Regions from separate parts of the Umezawaea sp. NPDC059074 genome, predicted to be linked through region 1. Evidence: riboswitches for the same ligand, from Rfam matches in the RefSeq annotation. Region 1 holds a riboswitch; each other region holds the start of a gene.
The links. A riboswitch is a leader RNA that binds a small molecule or an ion and turns the genes downstream of it on or off. The one in region 1 is predicted to bind glycine.

Region 2: it holds a riboswitch for glycine, as region 1 does, so the genes downstream of both, gcvT (glycine cleavage system aminomethyltransferase GcvT) here and gcvH (glycine cleavage system protein GcvH) in region 1, are expected to answer to the same signal.
Region 3: it holds a riboswitch for glycine, as region 1 does, so the genes downstream of both, gcvP (aminomethyl-transferring glycine dehydrogenase) here and gcvH (glycine cleavage system protein GcvH) in region 1, are expected to answer to the same signal.

The regions. Positions count from the first base shown of each region.
Region 1 is NZ_JBHYHC010000107.1:17,783-25,111, forward strand. It holds gene ACFWW9_RS34155 (ABC1 kinase family protein) at 1-175, shown strand, start outside; gene ACFWW9_RS34160 (glutathione peroxidase) at 232-720, shown strand; gene galE (UDP-glucose 4-epimerase GalE) at 754-1,707, opposite strand; gene ACFWW9_RS34170 (L-rhamnose mutarotase) at 1,828-2,220, shown strand; gene ACFWW9_RS34175 (L-serine ammonia-lyase) at 2,207-3,580, opposite strand; gene gcvH (glycine cleavage system protein GcvH) at 3,580-3,960, opposite strand; glycine riboswitch at 4,115-4,207, opposite strand; gene ald (alanine dehydrogenase) at 4,439-5,551, shown strand; gene ACFWW9_RS34190 (hypothetical protein) at 5,942-6,142, shown strand; gene ACFWW9_RS34195 (hypothetical protein) at 6,149-6,646, shown strand; gene ACFWW9_RS34200 (ATP-binding cassette domain-containing protein) at 6,731-7,329, shown strand, end outside.
Region 2 is NZ_JBHYHC010000013.1:64,478-71,806, reverse strand. It holds gene ACFWW9_RS09390 (CaiB/BaiF CoA transferase family protein) at 1-306, shown strand, start outside; gene ACFWW9_RS09385 (hypothetical protein) at 708-869, shown strand; gene ACFWW9_RS09380 (helix-turn-helix transcriptional regulator) at 1,114-1,605, shown strand; gene ACFWW9_RS09375 (hypothetical protein) at 1,715-2,083, shown strand; gene ACFWW9_RS09370 (DUF3817 domain-containing protein) at 2,109-2,411, shown strand; glycine riboswitch at 2,480-2,567, shown strand; gene gcvT (glycine cleavage system aminomethyltransferase GcvT) at 2,780-3,880, shown strand; gene glyA (serine hydroxymethyltransferase) at 3,900-5,165, shown strand; gene ACFWW9_RS09355 (hypothetical protein) at 5,319-5,966, opposite strand; gene ACFWW9_RS09350 (class I SAM-dependent methyltransferase) at 6,139-7,329, shown strand, end outside.
Region 3 is NZ_JBHYHC010000001.1:80,044-87,372, reverse strand. It holds gene ACFWW9_RS00400 (DUF427 domain-containing protein) at 1-67, opposite strand, end outside; gene ACFWW9_RS00395 (DUF899 family protein) at 167-796, shown strand; gene gcvP (aminomethyl-transferring glycine dehydrogenase) at 839-3,724, opposite strand; glycine riboswitch at 3,886-3,981, opposite strand; gene ACFWW9_RS00385 (glycoside hydrolase family 9 protein) at 4,178-5,941, opposite strand; gene ACFWW9_RS00380 (MerR family transcriptional regulator) at 5,987-6,553, opposite strand; gene ACFWW9_RS00375 (bifunctional nuclease family protein) at 6,960-7,329, opposite strand, start outside.

The sequences.
Region 1 (7,329 bases):
CGGACTGGGCGCGACGGCCGGGATCATGGCCGTGCTGCTGATCGGCACGACCGGCGGCCCGCAGGTCGTGCCGGGCGTCGACCTGCACCACCTGTTCGGCTACAACCTGCTGGTCATCAGCGTGCTGCTGGGGCTGCGCGTGGTCGTGACGATCTTCCGGCCGCGCGGGGCGTGAGGGGGCCGCCGAGACGTAGGGTGGACGGTAGACGGGTCCACTCGAAAGGCGACGACTTGAGCATCTACGACATTCCGGTCACCACGATCTCCGGCGAGCCGACCACGTTGGAACCGCTGCGCGGCAAGGCCGTCCTCGTGGTGAACGTGGCGTCCAAGTGCGGCTCGACCCCGCAGTACACGGCGCTGGAGCAGCTCCAGAAGCAGTACGGCGACCAGGGCTTCTCCGTGGTCGGCTTCCCGTGCAACCAGTTCATGGGCCAGGAGCCGGGCACGTCGGAGGAGATCGCGACGTTCTGCTCCACCACCTACGGCGTGACGTTCCCGCTGTTCGAGAAGGTCGAGGTGAACGGCGAGCACCGGCACCCGGTCTACGCCGAGCTGACCAAGGCCGCCGACGCCGACGGCAACGCCGGTGACGTCGGCTGGAACTTCGAGAAGTTCCTGATCAACCCCGACGGCGAGGTCGTGGCGCGGTTCCGCACGCCGGTCCAGCCCGACGACGAGCGGGTCGTGAAGGCCATCGAGGCCGTCCTCCCCGCGTGACGCGGTGGGGAGCCCCGGTCGCGGGGCTCCCCGTCACGGACGCGAGCGGTGGAACTCCCAGGCGTCCGCGATGATGTCCTTCAGGTCCGGCTTCGCCTGCCGCCACCCGAGTTCGGTGCGCGCCTTCTCGGCGGACGCCACGCTCGTGACCGCGTCGCCCTCGCGGCGGGGCGCGGTGCGGGTCGGCACCGGGTGCCCGGTCACCTCGCGCACCGCCTCGACGACCTCCAGGTTCGAGAAACCCCGGCCGTTGCCCAGGTTGTAGACCTTGTGCTTGCCCGGCTCGGCCGCCTCCAGCGCGAGGACGTGCGCCGACGCCAGGTCCTCGATGTGGATGTAGTCGCGCACCGGCGTGCCGTCCGGCGTCGGGTAGTCGTCACCGAACAGCAGGAACTCGTCCCGCTTGCCCGCGGCCACGTCCAGCACCATCGGGATCAGGTGCGTCTCCGGCGTGTGCCGCTCGCCGAGGTGCCCGCTCGCGCCCGCCGCGTTGAAGTACCGCAGCGACACCGCGCCGAGCCCGGACGCCTGGCACTCCCACGGCAGCATCATGTCCACAATGGACTTGCTCGCGGCGTAGGGGTTCTGCGGGTCGACCACGGCGTCCTCGGCCAGCGGCTCCAGGCCGTTCGCCGCGTACATCGACCCGGTCGAGGAGAAGATCAGCCGCTTGACGTCGTTGGCGCGCATCGAGTCCAGCAGCGTCATCGTGCCGCGCACGTTCACGTCGAAGTACAGCTCGGGCTTGCGCACCGACTCGCCGACGGAGATCTTGGCCGCGAAGTGCAGCACCGCGTCGAACGACGAGTCGACCACCTGCGAGGCCGCGCTGAGCGGCAGCTCGTGCAGCACCGCGCCCTCCGGCACGTTGTCCACGAAGCCCGTCGACAGGTCGTCCAGCACCTCGACCTCGTGCCCGGCGGCCACCAGCGCCGCGACCGTCGCGCTGCCGATGTACCCGGCGCCGCCCGTGACCAGCAGCTTCATCCAAGACTCCCCGCGTAGTGGTCCCCGACTCGGGCCCGACCCTACGCGGCGGCACGGAGAGCGCCGACACATCGGACGTCTGTACGCTCGCGGCGACGGTCCACGGACGAAGGAGCAGCGATGTCGGCTTCCGCACCACAACGGCACATCCGAGTCGTCGGAGTGCTGCCCGAGAAGCGCGAGGAGTACCTCCGCCTGCACGAGGTCGTGTGGCCCGACGTCGAAGCCCGCCTCACCGCCAGCGGCATCACGAACTACTCGATCTTCATCCTGGGCGACCGGCTCATCTCGTACTACGAGTACGTCGGCGACGACTACGAGGCGGACATGGCCCTCATCGCCGCGGACCCCGTCACGCAGGAGTGGTGGACCCTCACCGACCCGTGCCAGGTCCCCGTTCCGGAAGCGGGCGAGGGCGAGCTGTGGGCCGACGCCACCGTGGTGGCACCTCCGCTGACGCCGCACCCGCGCGTGGAGCGGGGCTCCACGCGCGGGGCGGTCAGCACTCGATGACGTTCACGGCCAGGCCGCCGCGCGCGGTCTCCTTGTACTTCACGGACATGTCCGCGCCGGTGTCGCTCATGGTCTTGATGACCTTGTCCAGCGACACGAAGTGCGAGCCGTCGCCGCGCAGCGCCATGCGGGCCGCGGTGATCGCCTTGATGGCGGCCAGCGCGTTGCGCTCGATGCACGGGATCTGGACGAGCCCGCCGATCGGGTCGCAGGTGAGGCCCAGGTTGTGCTCCATGGCGATCTCGGCGGCGTTCTCCACCTGTTCGGGCGTGCCGCCGAGCACCTCGGCGAGACCGCCGGCGGCCATCGAGCAGGCCGAGCCGACCTCGCCCTGGCAGCCGACCTCGGCGCCGGAGATGGACGCGTTCTCCTTGAACAGCACGCCGACCGCGCCCGCGGTGAGCAGGAAGCGGACCACGCCGTCGTCGGACGCGCCCGGCACGAACCGCGTGTAGTAGTGCAGGACCGCGGGCACGATGCCCGCCGCGCCGTTGGTCGGGGCCGTGACGACCCGGCCACCCGCGGCGTTCTCCTCGTTGACGGCCAGCGCGAACAGGGTCACCCAGTCCATGACGCGCAGCGGGTCGGTGGCGAAGTGCTCGCCCGCCAACGTCTTGCGCATCTCGGCGGCCCTGCGGCGCACCTTCAGCCCGCCGGGCAGGACGCCGTGCTCGGTGCAGCCGCGCTCGACGCACTCCTGCATCACGTGCCAGATCCGCAGGAGCCCTTCGCGGATCTCGGCCTCGCCGCGCCACGACTGCTCGTTCTCCAGCATCACCGAGCTGATCGACAGCCCGGTCTCCCTGGTGCGGGCCAACAGCTGGTCGCCGGTGAGGAACGGGTGCGCCAACGGGGTGTCGTCGGCCTTGATCTTGTCCGCGCCGCTGGCGTGCTCGTCCACCACGAACCCGCCGCCGACCGAGTAGTACACGGCGTGGTCCAGCGACTCGCCGCCGTCGGCGAACGCCTCGAAGCGCATCCCGTTGGGGTGCACGGGAAGCGACTTGCGGCGGTGCATGACGAGGTGCTTGTCGTGCACGAACGCGATCTCGTGCCCGCCGCCCAGCCGCAGCCGCCCGGTCCGCTTGATCTCCTCGAACCGCTCGTCGGCGGCCGCCGGGTCGACCTCCTCCGGCTTGCAGCCCTCGAGCCCGAGCAGCACGGCCTTGGGGCTGCCGTGGCCGTGGCCGGTCGCGCCGAGCGAGCCGAACAGCTCGGCGTTCACCCGCGTCACGCCGTCCAGCAGGCCGCGCGAGCGCAGCCGGTCGACGAACATCGACGCGGCGCGCATCGGGCCCACCGTGTGCGAGCTGGACGGCCCGATGCCGATGGAGAACAGGTCGAAGACGCTGATCGCCATTAGCTGCCCGTCAGTTCCGCGTACTTCGCGGCGGTGAGGAGGCCCTCGGCGTTCTCGACGCGCACCTTGAACAGCCACCCCGCCGCGTACGGGTCGGTGTTGACCAGGGCCGGGTCGTCGACGACGCCCTGGTTGACCTCCACGACCTCGCCGCTGACCGGCGCGTACAGGTCGCTGACCGACTTCGTCGACTCCAGCTCGCCGCAGACGTCGCCGGAGGTGACGGTCGTGCCCACCTCGGGGAGCTGCACGAAGACCAGGTCTCCGAGGGACTCGGCGGCGTAGGAGGTGATGCCGACCGTGACCGGCTCCTGCGTGCCCGGCTTCCAGTCGACCCACTCGTGTTCCGGGGTGTAGAGCAGGTGATCGGGGTACTCCACAGCGGCACTCCACGGGTCTGGGGGATCAGCGCGCGCCAAGCACGCCGACCTCGGTGTCGGTCCGACTCCCCCTCTGTCATGGGACCTGAGAGCTTCACCGCGCGAACGCGGCTTGCACCGTGGGTGCGCGCCTGGGCACGCTTTCCAGAGTCGCCTCGCCCGAGCGGTTCTCGTTGCCTGAGAGTGTGCGGGGTACTTGCTCCTTCGGCGCCCCGGCAGCTGCCGGGGTCTCTCCCGCTCGGGTTGCGGCGCCGCGAGGGCGCCTCGGCCGTTCTTCAGTTGGCGATCGAGCTGAAAGCTATGTGCCCACCGAACGGGTGTCAACGCGCGTACGACGGGCCTCACCCGGCGGCGTTGTGCCGGCAGGCCAAAGCGACCCCTATCGGGTAGTGCGGCGAGCACGATGACAGCGAACGGGGTATGCCGGACCTTTGAGGCAACAGCCCAGCTCCCGCCCCTCGTAGTCGAAGGAGTCACCGTGCGGATCGCCGTCCCCCGCGAGATCAAGAACCACGAGTACCGCGTCGCGTTGACCCCGGCCGGTGCGCACGAGCTGACCCGCCGCGGCCACGACGTGTTCGTCGAGGCCGGCGCGGGCCTCGGTTCCGCGATCACCGACGCCGAGTACGAGGCGGCGGGCGCGAAGGTGCTGGCCACGGCCGACGAGGTGTGGGACCAGGGCGAGCTGGTGCTCAAGGTCAAGGAGCCCATCGCGGCGGAGTACCACCGCCTGCGCGCCGGGCAGGTGCTGTTCACCTACCTGCACCTGGCCGCCGACCTGCCGCTGACCGAGGCCCTCATCGCGTCCGGCACCACGGCCATCGCGTACGAGACGGTGCAGACCGCGAACGGCGCCCTGCCGCTGCTGGCCCCGATGTCCGAGGTCGCGGGCCGCCTGGCCCCGCAGGTCGGCGCGTTCGCGCTGATGAAGCCGTCCGGCGGCCGGGGCGTGCTGCCCGGCGGCGTGCCCGGCGTGGCCCCCGCGCGCGTTGTCGTCATCGGCGGCGGCGTGGCGGGCGTGAACGCCGCGACCATCGCCGTCGGCATGGGCGCGGACGTGGAGATCCTCGACACGAACGTGGACCGGCTGCGGCAGATCGACGCCCAGTTCGGCGGCAAGCTCCGCACGGTGGCGTCGAACAGCTACGCGGTCGAGCAGGCCGTGCTGGAGGCCGACATGGTGATCGGCGCGGTCCTCGTGCCCGGCGCCAAGGCCCCCAAGCTGGTCAGCAACGAGCTGGTCTCGCGGATGAAGCCCGGCTCGGTGCTGGTCGACATCGCCATCGACCAGGGCGGCTGCTTCGCCGACTCCAGGCCCACGACCCACGCGGACCCGACGTTCCAGATCCACGAGTCGGTCTTCTACTGCGTCGCGAACATGCCCGGCGCCGTGCCGCGCACGTCGACCTACGCGCTCACCAACGTGACGCTGCCCTACGCGGTCGCGCTGGCCGACAAGGGCTGGCAGCCCGCCCTGCGCGCCGACAAGTCCCTCGCGCTCGGCCTCAACGTGCACGCGGGCAACCTCGTGAACCTGCCGGTGGCGGAAGCCCTCGACCTCCCGCACACCCCCCTCGACCAGGTCGTCTAGGCGACTGCGTGACAAACCGGGCAGCTACTTCGGTAGCTGCCCGGTTTGCGTTTGAGCAGGTGATCGCGGCCCGTGGCGATTCCGGGCGTGAAAAAGCGACCCGCTCAACCAGCCTGGGGGTCACTGGGAGCGGGCCGCCACGCACAAGCTTAGACAACAACCGGCCGCCGTGCCCAGTTGGCCCACCGATTCGAGACCTGAGACTTCGGGGTCGTGGACCACTGCCCGTGTTCGACCCTCAAACAAACGAGTGAATTACCCGAACACCAGTACTCCCCGGGGTCCCCACGACCGATGGACGTAGCAGGGGCCAGCATCGCTACGCAGCGGGTTCGACCGCTCTCACCCCGTTAACCCCGGAAGCCCGAGCACACTCCGTTAGGAGCGCACATGGCTGAACCACAGGGCTGGATCGACTGCCACGACCCCTTCGGCAGGGACCGCTCGATGACCGTTCTCGTCGAGGACGACCGAGTTCTGCTGGTCGCGCCCCCCGGAGAATCCGCTGTGATGTCCGCCACCCAGACCCGGCGGCTGCACCAGCTCCTCGACCAGGCCGCGGCGACCTCCGCCGCGCCCGAACAGGGGTGACGCGCGGTGGAAGAGGCACTGCGCAAGGCCGTCCTGCAACGGCTCGCGCTGCTCGACAAGGTCGCTGAGCAGGGCGAGGCGGAGTCGCTCGTGCCGCTCGCGCGGTCGGAGATCCACCGCCTCGCGGACGGCTGGCGACTGCTGCTGACCGTGCACCAGCCGGACGAGGACAGCCGGTGCCGCGCGTGTCCCGGCTGGCTGCGCCGCAGGCGGTGGCCGTGCCAGATCTGGACGATGGCGCACCAGCACCTGATCGGCGAGGGGGTAGCGCACCGCGACCGCCGCAAGCCGTTGCGCAATCCGTTCACTCGAACGGGGCTGGACCCGGTCGCGGCCGAGCCCGCGTTCCCGACGACCGAGTACGACGACCTCGACCTCGACGAGATCCCGCCGGAGACCTCCGCGGAGCGCACCACCGAACTCCCGGTCGTGCCCGCCGCCGTCGAAGCCGGTGTGCACCGCGCCCCCGTCGTGAGCAGGCCGCGCCACGCGCTGCCGGATTGACCGGATCGCCCGGACCCGGCGTTCCCTCTAGGGCAGGATGACCCCCGAGCGGGGCCACGACACCCGCACATCGGGAGGGAACGCGTGCACGACGGCAGTGGGCGCATCGTGGTGCAAGGCCTGACCAAGCAGTTCGGTCCGGTCACCGCGGTGCAGAACCTGAGCTTCACGGTCGAACCGGGGTCGGTCACCGGGTTCCTCGGCCCGAACGGTGCGGGCAAGACGACGACGCTGCGGATGCTGCTCGGCCTCGTCACGCCCACCGCGGGCACGAGCTTCATCAACGGGCGGCCGTTCCACCAGCTCGGCAACCCCGCGCGGGTGGTCGGCGCGGTGCTGGAGGCGCAGGGGTTCCACCCCAAGCGCACCGCCCGCAACCACCTGCGGGTGTACGCGGCCGCCATCGGCGTGCCCGACCAGGCCGCGGACCACGTGCTGGACCTCGTCGGCCTCGGCGCGGCGGGCGACCGCAAGGCGGGCGGCTTCTCGCTGGGCATGAAGCAGCGGCTCGCGCTGGCGACGGCGCTGCTGGGCGACCCGCAGGTGCTGGTCCTCGACGAGCCGTCGAACGGCCTGGACCCCGAGGGCATCGCGTGGCTCCGGACGTTCCTCCAGGCCTACGCCCGCCAGGGCCGCACGGTGCTGATCTCCAGCCACCTGCTGGCCGAGGTCGAGCAGACGGT
Region 2 (7,329 bases), on a different contig from region 1:
GGGGCGGCGGTCGCGACGAAGACCAGGGACGAGTGGGCGGACCTCGCGGCGGGCACGGACGCGTGCCTCGCGCCGGTGCTCGAACCCGGCGAGGCGCCCTCGCACCCGCACAACGTCGCGCGCGGCACGTTCATCGACGTGGACGGGACGGCGCTGCCCGCTCCGGCCCCGCGGTTCGACCGGACGCCCGCGGGCCATCCCGAGCCGCCCGTGCGGGCCGGAAAACACACGATCGAAGTGCTCGAGGAGCTCCGTGTCCCAGAAGCTGAGATTACGGAACTGAGTCGGTCCGGAGTTATTGGCTGATCATTAAAAGGGCAGCGAAATACGCGCCGGGAAAGTGTCACGGCATTAGATCGCGGTTGTCACGCAGCGTGCTCGCCGAGCAGCGCTCGGGTGAGCGGCGGGACCCTCGGGGTGTGCTGATGGTTCGCGAGTACCTCGGTGCGCTGGCTGGGGATTGTCGGGCGAGACGCCCGTACCCAGGTCATCGTCCCGGCGAAGCGGGACCTTGAGCGGCCATTCGGGTGATGCTGGAGGGTCGCTTGACGCCATCAGGCGGCGGATCTTGGGTCCGGACGGGGGCAGGAGGCGTGTTCGACGTTCATCATCCGGGTGAATGGGGGACCATGTCGGGTGACGCGGCGTGCACCCGGTCGTCACCGGGGGTCCGCCGGCACGTACCTGAGCGGACGGAGTGGCTTGACGTGAACACGAAGAAGGTGGTCGTGCTGGCGGCGGTCGCGCTGGTGCTGTTCCTCCTGATCACCCGCCCGGTTGAGTCCGCGGACGCGGTGTCGCAGGTGCTCGCCTGGCTGCGCCAGGGCGCGGAATCCATCATCACGTTCGTCCGGAGCCTCTTCGGCTAGTAGCTCCGCGCCCGGTTCGTCCCGCTTCGCCGGGTGTCGCGGCCCGCCGCCACGGGGGCCGCGACAGCCGTGTCAGACCCGTCACCCACGGTGACACGGCCCCCGCGCCGTTGAGCCTTATGGGTGGAATAGGGGCTATAACACCCTGGTAACGGGGTTACTGACAAACAAGGGTCTAGCGGTTGCCCAAACCGTTGAATACGGTGCGCTGCATTGGCTGATCTTCGACCCCAGGGAGGCATAAATGGTCGAGGACTCCGGAGTCGACGAACTGCTTAGGCAGTGGGCGGCGGAGCGGTCGGACGACGCTGAGATGCAGGAGGTGAACCGGATCAAGAACGCCTGGCTGGCGGAGGCACCACCCAGCGCGTCGCCGGGGATCCCCAGCCAGCGGGCGAACGGTGGACCACGAGGCGTGGTGCGGGTCGAGTCGGCCAGCCCCGCGTACGTGGCGGCTATGCGGAGGAGGGCGCCCGAGGTGCCCGAGGTCCTCCTGGAGGCGGCGGCGAGCTACTGGCAGCTCGTGGGCGACCTCGCCGAGGCTGAGCAGTGGTGGGACGCGGGCATCAGCCCGTTGGACCAGCGCGCTCTGGACTACCGGGTGGCCGGGCTCCTGCCCGCCGACCTCGGTCGTCGACTCGGTCCGATGACGGTGCTCCAGCACCTGCGTCGGGGCAGCGCGGCGGCGTGGTGCGTCGCGCGTCTTCAGCGGCAGCGCCGGGACGGCGTCGCCTAGGACGGTCGGCGGTCCGGAAACGGGAGTGGGCTCCGAGGCGGAGCCCCAACCCTTGGGTCACCCGGCCCTGGACCTCCAACCGCGGTACCGCCGGTGCTAGCTTTGACTGGTGTCCGGCGGCCCGATCACCCCCCAGCGCGTGTCCATCGCGCTCCTCTGCGTGGTCACGCTGGTGGGTTGTTGCGGTCTCGCGTGGTGGCAGTGGACGAGGTTCGAGTCCGCCGCGGGGACCTTCCAGAACCTCGGCTACGTGTTGCAGTGGCCGCTGTTCGGACTCTTCCCGGCCTTCATGGTCTGGCGCATCCGCAGGCTCGACGCGCAGCGCGGGGCGGAGGCCCCGAAAACCGAGCCGCCCGTGGACGCGCCCACGCCTGTCGTTACCGTTGACGCCGTCAGTGCTCCCGTCGTGGACGAGGACGACGAGCTGGCGGTCTACAACCGCTACCTCGCCGACCTGAACGCGCGGGACTCGCGGTAGCGGAGCGAAGGCGGTCGGACGGGCGATGAGCGGTGCGTTGAACCGGTTCAGGTTCATGGCCTACGTGGTCGGTGTCGGCCTGCTCCTGCTGGTCGTGGCGATGCTGTTGAAGTACGTCGGCGACGCCCCCGGCATGGTCAAGGTCGTCGGCCCGGTCCACGGCTTCCTCTACGCCATCTACCTGGTCGTCGCGGTCGACCTCGGGCTCAAGTCCCGGTGGTCGATGAAGGGCACGATCCTGGTGCTGCTCGCGGGCACGATCCCGTTCCTGTCGTTCTACGCGGAGCGCAAGGTGGTCGAGCGCGTCCGCGAGGGCGTCCCACTGTGAGGCGACCCCTGTTGACCTGCGGCACGGCCTGCGAATAGCGTCTGGGCACATCAACTGAACACGGCCGTCGATGGCGCGCGGAAGAGTCCCCGCGAGGGGCGCCGAAGGAGCAACTCCTCCCCGGAATCTCTCAGGCACAGGTACCGCGCGACGCAGGCAACTCTGAAAAGCAGGCGCACCCGCGCGCCTCGCCCACGGTGCAAGTCGCGCTCGCGCGACGAAGCTCTCAGGCTCATGACAGAGGGGGAGGCTCGCTCACAGGAGGAGTCTCGCCGATGACCGTGTTCCCACTGCCCGCCGCCGGTCGACTCGACGCCCACGCGGCGGAGTCGGCCGTTGAGCATGCCCACCAGGGAGGATCCACCCAGATGGAAAGCCGTCGGACGCCGCTGCACGCCGAGCACGAGGCGCTGGGCGCCATGTTCACCGACTTCGCGGGCTGGCGGATGCCGCTGCGCTACGACAGCGAGCTGGTCGAGCACCACGCGGTCCGCACGACGGCCGGCCTGTTCGACCTGACGCACATGGGCGAGATCGTGCTGGAGGGCCCCGAGGCCGGCGCCGCGCTGGACTACGCGCTGGTGGGCCACAGCTCCGCGATCGGCGTCGGCCGCGCCCGCTACACGATGATCACCCGGGCCGACGGCGGGGTGCTGGACGACCTGATCGTGTACCGACTGGGTGAACTCGAGTACCTCGTCGTGGCGAACGCCTCCAACGCCGAGCTGGTGTTCGGCGAGCTCGTCGAGCGGGCGAAGGACTTCGACACCACCGTCGTGGACAGGTCGACGGACTACGCGCTGCTCGCCGTGCAGGGCCCCAACTCCACCGCGATCGTGGCGGGCCTGACGCCGACCGACCTGGCGACGGTGAAGTACTACGCGTCGTACCCGACCGAGGTCGCGGGCACGCCGGTGCTGCTGGCCAGGACGGGCTACACGGGCGAGGACGGCTTCGAGCTGTTCGTGGCCCCCGCCGACGCCCCCGCCGTCTGGGCGGCGCTGCTGGAGGCGGGCAAGGACCACGGGCTCAAGCCCGCCGGGCTCGGCTGCCGCGACACGCTGCGCCTGGAAGCCGGGATGCCGTTGTACGGCAACGAACTCGACACCGCGCACACCCCGTACCACGCGAACCTCGGCCGGGTCGTCAAGCTCGACAAGCCGGGCGACTTCGTCGGCCGCGACGCGCTGGCGAAGGTCGCGGAGTCCGGTGTGGACACCACGCTGGTGGGGCTCAAGGCCGCGGGCCGCCGGGCGCCGAGGCACGGGTACACCGTGCTCGACGCGGACGGCGCCGCGGTCGGCGAGATCACCAGCGGGGCGCTGTCCCCGACGCTCGGGTACTCGGTGGCGATGGCGTACGTGGCCAAGTCCAGCGCCGAGCCCGGCACCAAGCTGGCGGTCGACGTCCGAGGCAGGCAGGAGCCCGTCGAGGTCGTCGCACTGCCGTTCTACAAGCGCGCCAACTGATCCGGTCAAGGGAGATCACATGTCCGACCACTTCACCACCTCCCTCGCGGAGTTCGACCCCGAGGTGGCCGACGCCGTCGCCGCCGAGCTCGCCCGCCAGCAGAACACGCTGGAGATGATCGCGTCGGAGAACTTCACGCCGGTCTCGGTGCTCCAGGCGCAGGGCTCGGTGCTCACCAACAAGTACGCGGAGGGCTACCCCGGCCGCCGCTACTACGGCGGCTGCGAGCACGTCGACGTCATCGAGCGCCTCGCGATCTCGCGGATCAAGGAGCTGTTCGGCGCGGGCTTCGCGAACGTGCAGCCGCACTCCGGCGCGCAGGCCAACGCCGCCGCGATGTTCGCGCTGCTCAACACCGGCGACACGATCCTCGGCCTCGACCTGGCGCACGGCGGCCACCTGACCCACGGCATGCGGATCAACTTCTCCGGCAAGCTGTACAACGTGGTGCCGTACCACGTGTCCGATTCGGACGGTCTGGTCGACATGGCCGAGGTCGAGCGCCTCGCCGTGGAGCACCAGCCGAAGCTGATCGTCGCGGGCTGGTCCGCCTACCCGCGCCAGCTGGACTTCGCCGAGTTCCGCCGCATCGCGGACTCCGTCGGCGCGTTCCTGATGGTGGACATGGCCCACTTCGCCGGCCTCGTCGCCGCGGGCCTGCACCCGAGCCCGGTGCCGCACGCCCACGTGACCACGACCACCACGCACAAGACCCTCGGCGGTCCGCGCGGCGGCGTGATCCTGTCCAACGACGCCGACATCGCGAAGAAGATCAACTCCGCGGTGTTCCCCGGCCAGCAGGGCGGCCCGCTGGAGCACGTGATCGCGGGCAAGGCCGTGGCGTTCAAGCACGCGGCGAGCCCGGAGTTCGCCGACCGCCAGCGCCGCACGGTCGAGGGCGCGAAGATCCTCGCCGACCGCCTGCTCCAGCCCGACGCCGCCGCGGCGGGCATCAAGGTCCTCACCGGCGGCACCGACGTCCACCTGGTCCTCGTCGACCTGGTCGCGTCGGAGCTGGACGGCAAGCAGGCCGAGGACCGCCTCCACCAGGTCGGCATCACGGTCAACCGCAACGCGGTCCCGAACGACCCCCGCCCCCCGATGGTCACGTCCGGCCTGCGCATCGGCACCCCCGCCCTCGCCACCCGCGGCTTCGGCGCGGCCGACTTCACCGAGGTCGCCGACATCATCGTCGCCGCCCTCCAGGCCGAGCCGGACTTCACCGAACTCCGCACGCGCGCCGAGGTCCTGGCCGCCAAGCACCCGCTGTACTCGGACCTCTGATCCCGGTCCCGGCACACGAGAACGGCCCCCGCGGTGCGGGGGCCGTTCTCGTTTCTCACCGCGAAGCGAATGAGCGGCAAGACAATCGGGTGACCAGTGAAGCCCGGCCCCTTCCCCGGGGCCGGGCTTCACTGGTCTACCAGTGGTTTCGCACTACGCGGCGGGGGCCGTCACGCCCGGCGGCAGGCACTGGACGTTGCGCTTGCCATCCGGCTGGATGACGAACCACGTGCCGCCAACGCCCTGGCCCGCCCACTTGCCGGGGCCCGGGTCCTTGGAGTACGTGTACAGCGCCCAGCCCGCCAGGGTGACCTGGGTCTTGCCGTCGGCGCGGACGATCGTGCCGACGAGGGCCGGGTCGACGCCTTCGAGCTGCGGGGTGGAACCCGCGGCGACCTCGACCGGCGGCCAGGTCTCGGCGCACTTGTCGTTGCAGTTGGACGCCGGCGGCTTGGGGGTGTCCTTGTCGAAGCGGTACAGCGTGCGGCCGTCGCCGTCCTGCACGACGTCGCCCATCTTGTCGACGGTCTTGGCGACCAGTCGGATGTTCGACACGGCGGGGGCGGCGGGGGTCTGGGCGGCGCTCGTCTGGGCGCCCGCGGCGGGAGCCACAGCCTCGCTGCTGGTGGCCGGGGTGTCGTAGCCGTAGTCACCCGGCGCGGCAGCTGCCTCCACCGCGGAACCGGTCTGAGCCACGTTGGTGCCCTGAACGCCAACGGCGTTGGTGCTCCACATGACCAGGGCGAGCACGGTTGCCATGCCGCCTGCAACGGCGATGGCGATGCGGTTACGTCGGATCACTTCTCAACTCCTCCTCGTCCGTTCATTCGCTTCACTGGAGCAATACGGCCGGTCCGCGTGAGCGGTTCAGAACCGAACCGAAAACAATCTGGAGACGAACTACAGCTACCCGTCTTGGCTCAGGAGGCTCGTGGTGGTCGGTACCGGTGGAGTGGCAGGTCAGCTTGCCTCGGTGGTCGAGAAGGTGCTCGGAACGGCACTGCCGATCGGGCTGAGGGCGTGGGACGGGAGCAGCGCGGGGCCGACGTCCGGCCCGGTGGCGGTCATCCGGTCCAAGCGCGCGCTGCGCCGCCTGGTGTGGAACCCGAACGAGCTGGGCCTCGCCCGCGCGTACGTGGCGGGCGAGCTGGACGTGGAGGGCGACCTGACCGACGGCCTCGCCCGGTTCTGGGAGCTGGCCCGCGCGGGCGCGCTGCGCGTCGGCAAGCCCAAGCCCGCGGACGTGCTCGGCGCGGCGCGGGTCGCGCTGCGGCTCGGCGCGCTCGGCCCGCGGCCCGCCGCCCCCGGCGAGGAGGCCCGGCTGTCCGGCACGCGGCACACCCGCGGCCGCGACCGGGCGGCCATCGCGCACCACTACGACCTGAGCAACGACTTCTACCAGCTCGTGCTCGACCCGAGCATGGCGTACTCCAGCGGCTACTGGACGTCGGACAGCCCCGAGTACACCGTCGCCGACGCGCAGCGCGACAAGCTGGACCTCGTGTGCCGCAAGCTCGGCCTGCGCGAGGGCATGAGGATGCTCGACGTCGGCTGCGGCTGGGGTTCGATGATCATCCACGCCGCGAAGCACTTCGGCGCGTCGACCACCGGCGTCACCATCTCCCGCCAGCAGCACGCGCACATCAAGAAGCGCGTCGCCGACGAGGGACTGGAAGACCTGGTGACCGTCAAGCTCCAGGACTACCGGGAGATCGACGACGAGCCGTTCGACGCCATCTCCACGATCGAGATGGGCGAGCACGTCGGCGAGGAGAACTACCCCGAGTACGCCTCCACCCTGCACCGGCTGCTCAAGCCCGAGGGCAGGCTCCTGCTCCAGCAGATGTCCCGCGGCGCGAACGCCCCCGGCGGCGGCGCGTTCATCGAGTCCTACGTGGCCCCGGACATGCACATGCGGCCGGTCAGCGCGACGGTCGGCCACCTCGAGCGCGCCGGGCTGGAGATCCGTGATGTGGAAGCGCTGCGGGAGCACTACGTTTGGACCGTGCGCGCCTGGGCCGCGACGCTGGAAGAGCGGTGGGACGAGGTCGTCGCGCTGGTCGGCGAGGGCCAGGCGCGGGTGTGGCGCCTCTACCTGGCCGGTGGGGCGCTGACCTTCGAGGAGGGGCGGATGGGCGTGGACCAGATCCTCGCGGTGCGGCCG
Region 3 (7,329 bases), on a different contig from region 1:
TGTGGTTCGTCGACGGCGTCACGGTGATGGGGTGGTCGGGGCCGGGGATCTTCTGTTCGCGTGCCATGTGTGTGCTGCCTTCCTGGTTGGTCCTCACTGTGGTCAACCTGTGGTGGGTGGCGATCAATTCCTGTTTTCGTCGGTGGTGTGGGTCAGAATCGGGCGCATGGAGAAACCCGAGGTCGTGTCGTTGGAGGAGTGGCAGAAGGTTCGCGATGAGCTGTTGGTCGCGGAGAAGGAGGTCACGCGGGCCATGGACGCGGTGGCCGCGCGGCGGCGGCGGTTGCCGATGGTGGAGTTCGGTGGCGACCACGTGTTCGAGTCGGCCGAAGGGCCTCGGACTTTGGTGGAACTGTTCGAGGGGCGGGCGCAGTTGGCCGTCTACCAGTTCATGGACATCGGGCCGGACGACTTCTGCGGTGGGTGCACGTGGTTCACCGGCAACGTGCCCGCCACCGGGCTGGGGATGTTGGGGGACAACGGGGTCACGTGGGTCACCGCGTCCGACATGCCCCTGGCGCAGATCCAGTCCTATCAGGAGCGGATGGGGTGGACGGTGCCGTTCGTGTCGTCGCGGGGGACCTCGTTCTCGCGGGACTGCGGGGCCGGCGGTGGGTTCATGTTGACGTTGTTCCTGCGGGACGGTGATTCCGTGTACCGGACGTACAGCACCACGCAGCGCGGGGTGGATCGGTTGGTGTTCGCGAACAACATCCTGGATCTGGCCCCGTACGGGCGGCAGCAGTCCTGGGAGGACTCGCCGGAGGGGTGGCCTCAGCACCCGACCTACGGCTGACGGGCCGTCTCCCATGGGAGACGGCCCGTCAGGTGGTGCTTCTTAGCTGTAGGCGGAGAGGGGTGGGCAGGAGCAGACGAGGTTGCGGTCGCCCTTCGCGCCGTCGATGCGGCGGACCGGGGGCCAGATCTTCGGGGCGTCCACGCCTGCCGGGAAGACGGCCGTTTCGCGGGTGTACGGGTGGTTCCACTCGCGGGTGACCGAGGCCGCCGTGTGGGGCGCGTTGCGGAGCGGGTTGTCGTCCGCCGGCCAGACGCCGGAGGCGACCTGGTCGATCTCGTGGCGGATGGCGATCATGGCGTTGATGAAGCGGTCGATCTCGCCGAGGTCCTCGCTCTCCGTCGGCTCGACCATCAGCGTGCCCGGAACCGGGAACGACATGGTCGGGGCGTGGAGGCCGTAGTCGGCGAGGCGCTTGGCCACGTCGTCGACGGTGACGCCCGTGCTCTTGGTGATGCCGCGCAGGTCGAGGATGCACTCGTGGGCGACGAAACCGCCCTCGCCGGTGTAGAGGACCGGGTAGTGCTCGTCCAGGCGGCGGGCCACGTAGTTGGCGGCGGCGATCGCGGTCAGGGTCGCGCGGCGGAGGCCGTCGGCGCCCATCATGCGGACGTACGCCCAGGAGATCGGCAGGATCGACGCGGAACCCCACGGGGCGGCGCTGATCGGGCCGACGCCGGTCTCGGGACCGGCCGTGGGCTGGAGGGGGTGGTTCGGCAGGTACGGGGCGAGGTGGGAGCGGACGCCGATCGGGCCGACGCCGGGGCCGCCGCCGCCGTGCGGGATGCAGAACGTCTTGTGCAGGTTGAGGTGCGAGACGTCCGAGCCGAACTTGCCGTACCGGGCGAGGCCGATGAGGGCGTTGAGGTTCGCGCCGTCGACGTACACCTGGCCGCCCGCGTCGTGCACGAGGCCGCAGACCTCGCGGACGGTGTCCTCGTAGACGCCGTGCGTGGACGGGTAGGTGATCATGATCGCGGCGAGGTCGTCGCGGTGCGCCTCGACGGTCTCGCGCAGGTGGCCGAGGTCGATGTTGCCCTTGTCGTCGCACTTCACGACGACGACCTTCATGCCGGCCATGACGGCGCTGGCGGCGTTCGTGCCGTGCGCGCTGGACGGGATGAGGCAGACGTCGCGGGCCGCCTCGCCGCGCCCGCGGTGGTACGCGCGGATCGCGAGGAGGCCGGCGAACTCGCCCTGGCTGCCCGCGTTCGGCTGGATGCTCACGGCGTCGTAGCCGGTCACCTCGGCCAGCCAGTCCTCGAGGTCCTTGACCAGCGCCAGCAGGCCCTCGGCGTCCTCGACCGGGGCGAACGGGTGCAGGTCGGCGAACTCGGGCCAGGTGATGGGCTCCATCTCGGCCGTGGCGTTCAGCTTCATCGTGCAGGAGCCGAGCGGGATCATGCTGCGGTCGAGCGCGACGTCCTTGTCGGACAGGGCGCGCAGGTAGCGCAGCAGCGCCGTCTCCGAGCGGTGCAGGTGGAACACCGGGTGCGTCATGAACTCCGACGTGCGGCGCAGCTCGGCGGGGATGCCGTCGGCGGTGTCGGCGTCGAGCGCGTCCACGTCCGGCACCTGAACGCCGAACGCCTGCCACACGTCGACCAGGTTCGCGCGGGTCGTGGTCTCGTCGCACGCGATGGCGACGGTGGAGTCGTCGACCAGGCGCAGGTTGACGTCCAGCGCGCGGGCAGCCTCGACGACCTCGGCCGCGCGGTCCGGCACGTGCGCCCGCACGGTGTCGAAGAACTCGCCGTGCACGACGTCCACGCCGCCTTCGAGCAGGCCCGCGGCGAGGACCGTGGCCATGCGGTGGGCACGCGTGCCGATGGCCCGCAAGCCCTCGGGACCGTGGTAGACGCCGTACATCGACGCGATCACGGCGAGCAGCACCTGCGCGGTGCAGATGTTGCTGGTCGCCTTCTCGCGGCGGATGTGCTGCTCACGGGTCTGGAGGGCGAGCCGGTACGCGCGGTTGCCGTCGGCGTCCTCGGACACGCCCACGAGACGGCCGGGCAGCTGGCGCTCCAGGCCGGCGCGGACCGCCATGTACCCGGCGTGCGGGCCGCCGAAGCCGATCGGGACGCCGAAGCGCTGGGTCGTGCCCACGACGACGTCCGCGCCGATCTCGCCCGGCGGGCGCAGCAGCGTCAACGCCAGCAGGTCGGCGACCACGACCGCGTTCGCCCCGGCCTTGTGGACCTCGGCGATGACGGACTCGTGGTCCCGCACGACACCGGACGCGCCGGGGTAGGACAGCAGCACGCCGAAGAAGTCGCCGCCGAGACCGAGACCCTCGATGCCCTGCGACAGGTCCGCGACCACGACCTCGATGCCCAGCGGCTCGGCGCGGGTCTCGATCACGGCGATCGTCTGCGGGAACGTGTCGGCGTCGACCACGAACTTGGTCGACTTCGACTTGCCCGCGCGGCGCACCAGCGTCATCGCCTCGGCCGCGGCGGTCGACTCGTCCAGCATGGACGCGTTCGACAGCGGCAGGGCGGTCAGGTCGCCCACCATCGTCTGGAAGTTCAGCAGCGCCTCGAGCCGCCCCTGCGAGATCTCCGGCTGGTACGGCGTGTACGCCGTGTACCAGGCCGGGCTCTCCAGCACGTTGCGGCGGATCACCGGCGGCGTGATCGTCCCGTAGTAGCCGAGGCCGATCATCTGCGTCATCGGGCGGTTGCGGGAGGCCAGCTCACGCAGCTCGGCCAGCGCCTCGGTCTCGGTCGCGGGATCCGGCAGGTCCAGCACCAGGTCGCCCTCGCGGATCGACGGCGGAACGGCCCGCTGCGCCAACTCCTCCAACGACCCCACGCCGATGACGTCGAGGATCCGGGCCAACTCCGCGGGCCGGGGCCCGACGTGGCGGTCGGCGAACGGCGTGCCGTGCTCGAGAGCGGCGAGGGGAATGCGGTCCTGCGTCATGGAAGGCGCCTCCGGCGAGGATCGGGCTGCGGGCAAAGCTCTGCCGTTGCCCTCCCCCTCTGTCTCCAACCCGCTCGGCGGGCGCCTGAGAGCTTCACCCGACCGGGGTCGGGCTTTCACCGTCGGCGGGACCGAGGAACCGGCCCACTTTCCAGAGGCGTCTATCCCGTGCGGTCCTTGCGCCTGAGAGGTTCCGGGGAGGATTTGCTCCTTCGGCGCCGAACCTCGCCGGGTCCGGACTCTCCCGCACGGGGTCATGCGACTACGCGCCGATCGTACCCGCCGGGCCGACCGGCACGGCGCAGGCGCGACGCGGATCACTGCCCGCCGTCCACCGGCCGTTCCCCCGACGGTCATCCACGCCGAGGCGGAGGTCCCCCGGTCGTGAAGGCCCCCCGAATCCGACAGTACGTGGGGGGTCCGACAGTTTTGGCGGGGTGACGTTCGGGCAGGTCAGCGGGCGGAGAGGGCGAAGGCGAGGAGGCCGGTGGAGGTGAAGTCGATGGCGGGTTCGACGCTTTGCCAGGCGCCGACGTGGTCGACGTACCTGGCGTCGTGGCCGTCGTAGGGCTCGAAGTCGTTCACGGTGCAGGGTTTCATGCCTTCGAAGGCGTTCAGCTCGGTGAACTGGGTGGCGGCGTTGGGGCCGTTCACGACCGCGCCGGTGGGGGTGTCGCCGGTGAGGTTCGCGCCCTGGTGTTCGGGGCAGCGGGGGAAGGTGGTGCCGATGCCGATCACGAAGGACGAGCCCCACGCGTTCGCGCCCAGGGCCCAGCCTCGTTGGGTCGTGCCGAAGGCGTCGTAGCGGCTGTCGCCCGTGACGGAGTGGTGCAGGGCCGCGGTGATGACCAGGCCGAACGTGTGGGGCACGGAGTCGAACTCGGTGTAGACCGCCCCGGCTCCGAAGGGGTCCTTCGCGGCTCGGGACACGCCCTCGTCCAGTTGGCGTTCCAGGTCGGTGACCAGGCGTTCCTTGAGCGGGCCGTCCGAGATGCGGGCCAGGTCGGCGTGGGCGAGGGCGCTCACGTCGGCCAGGCCCAGCGTGCCGCGGGTGTCCGAGTCCAGGTAGGCCGTGGCCCAGCGGGCGGCGGCGGTCTGCCAGTCGGCGGAGCGCGGGTCGCCCAAGGTGCGGCCTGCCAGGGCCAGTTCCACGGCCGCGAACTCCAGGTCGTCCTGCCACGCCGTCTCGGGGTAGAAGGTCCGGGGGAACGCGGTCACCAAGGGAGCGCCGCTGGTGTCGGCCTTGGCGAACAGGGTCGCGGCGGTGTCCAGGGAACGGCGGGCGCTCGTCGGGTCGGGGGCGACCTGGGCGGACAGGGCGAAGGCGGCGGCCACGCGGCCCGCGAGGTTCGGGCTGACGGGTGTGCCCGGCTCGTTCGCGCGGAACACCGGGCGGTGCTTGACGTGGTACTTCGGGTCGCCGGGGGCCACGTCGAGCGCGTCGTCGTCCTGCGGGCGACGCCACACGTCGTGGTCGGTCAGCACGCCCTCGTTGCCCGCGCCGATGCCGACCTGGGCGTACAGCGTGGAGCCGTCCCACACGCGCCCCAACCAGTCCAGGCCGTAGCGGGCCTCGGCGGCGACGGCGTCGGAGTGGACCGGCGAGTCCCGCTGGGCCAGCAGCAGTTGGGCCGTGGCGTAGGACGTGGTGTGGGTGAACTTGAGGAAGTCGCCCGCGTCGAACCAGCCGCCCGACACGTCGACCGGGCCGCCGACCTTGGTCAACGCCGGGTCGAGGAGGGTCTTGCCGTCCGGGTCGTAGCGCGGGGCGGCGTACACGTCGGCGGCGCGGTCGGCCGTGTGGGCCGTGTCGTGCTGGGTGACGAAGAAGCGCGCGGTGTCCGCGACGGGACCGGCGAACAGGGCCTGCGCCGCGTCGATCCGGAACGGCGGGGACACCGCCCCGGCGGCCTCCACGCGGTACTGGCCGGGAGTGGTCACGGCCGTCAGGTCGAGCACGCGCACGGCTGGATAGGCGTCGCTCCAGCGGGCCGCCGTCGATGACGGAGCGCTTTCGAGCACAACCGTTCCACTTTCGGCCACGACCCGGAACGACTCCGGAGCGTCCGCCGCCATCAGGTAGGCGTGCTTCACGCCGTCCGTGACGAAACCCAGTTGGTCGACCCGGATCCGGGCCGACCCCTCGGTCGAGGACGAGCACGCGGCGGCGGTGACGAGCAGGGCCGCCGACATCAGGGGAACCAGGCGTGGGTGCACGCCCGGACTATGGCATTCGGAGCAGCGGGCGACCTGCCGAGGTGCTCAGCCGATCGCCCGGTTGCGCCTGCGCTGCGACAGCTCGTCGTTGCTGACGCCGTCGATCTCGACCCCGTCGGCGCGCTCGGCGGGGAACTCGTGGATGGTGCCGCTGATCTCCCTCATGGCCCCGCTCACCGCGATGCCGAACACGCCCTGCCCGCCCTGGAGGAGGTCGACGACCTCCTCGGGGGACGTGCACTCGTAGACGGTCGTGCCGTCGCTGAACAGCGTGATCCTGGCCAGGTCCTGCACGCCCCGCTTGCGCAGGTGCTCGACGGCGACCCGGATGTTCTGGAGGGAGACACCGGTGTCGAGCAGCCGCTTCACCACTTTGAGGACGAGGATGTCCTTGAAGGAGTACAGCCGCTGGCTGCCCGAGCCCTGGGCACTCCTTATCGTCGGGTTGACCAGTCCGGTGCGCGCCCAGTAGTCGAGCTGGCGGTAGGTGATGCCGGAGATCTGGCACGCGGCGGGCCCGCGGTAGCCGACGTACTCGTCTGGCAGCGAGGAGTCCGGGAACAGCTCACCTTGTTCCCCGGATCCGGCCCGGATGGGCGCTTCCTCTGCCACGCCTGCCTCCCCTCGGCCGGTCTGACGACCGGCGACCGTCACCGGTGGTCCCGCAGTCGGGGAACACCGGCCGTGAAGGGCCACGCTGTGGAATCACACCGTCGCAATTCACTCGAGTTCGACGGTAGGACCGGGTTGGGGGCAGGTCAACGCGACGCGCGGTACACGTATTTCCTCACCCTCAACCTGAGGGTGAGAGATTACGCCCACTTGACCCGTTCGAGTGACGTTTAGTGATCGTTTAGCCGAACGCCCATGACATTGGGTAGCGCGACCGTGGGACCCCTCAAAGTGCGGTCTCCGCGAACGCCGTCACGCTGCGTCGTCGCGCCACACGGCCGCGGACGCACGAAGGGCCACCCACGAGACTCGTGAGTGGCCCTCTCGGCGCGTTCAGGTGTCCGACTCAGGTGTCGGCCCCTCGAAAGTCCTCCGGCGAGATGGAGTCGAGGAACTCGCGGAACTTCTCGACCTCGTCCTCCTGCTCGTCCGGGATGATCAGGCCCGCCTCGGCGAGCACGGACTCGTCCGCGTGGATCGGGACGCCGACCCGCAGCGCGAGCGCCACCGAGTCGCTGGGGCGCGCGGACACCCGCACGTCGCCGTCGAACACCAGCTCGGCGAAGTACGTGCCCTCCTGGAGGTCCGTGATGCGGACCTGCTCCAGCTGGCGCCCCAGAGCGCCGATGACGTCCTTGAGGAGGTCGTGCGTGAGCGGCCGGACGGGCCGCACACCCTGCTGCTCGAGTGCGATGGCCGTCGCCTCGACGGAGCCG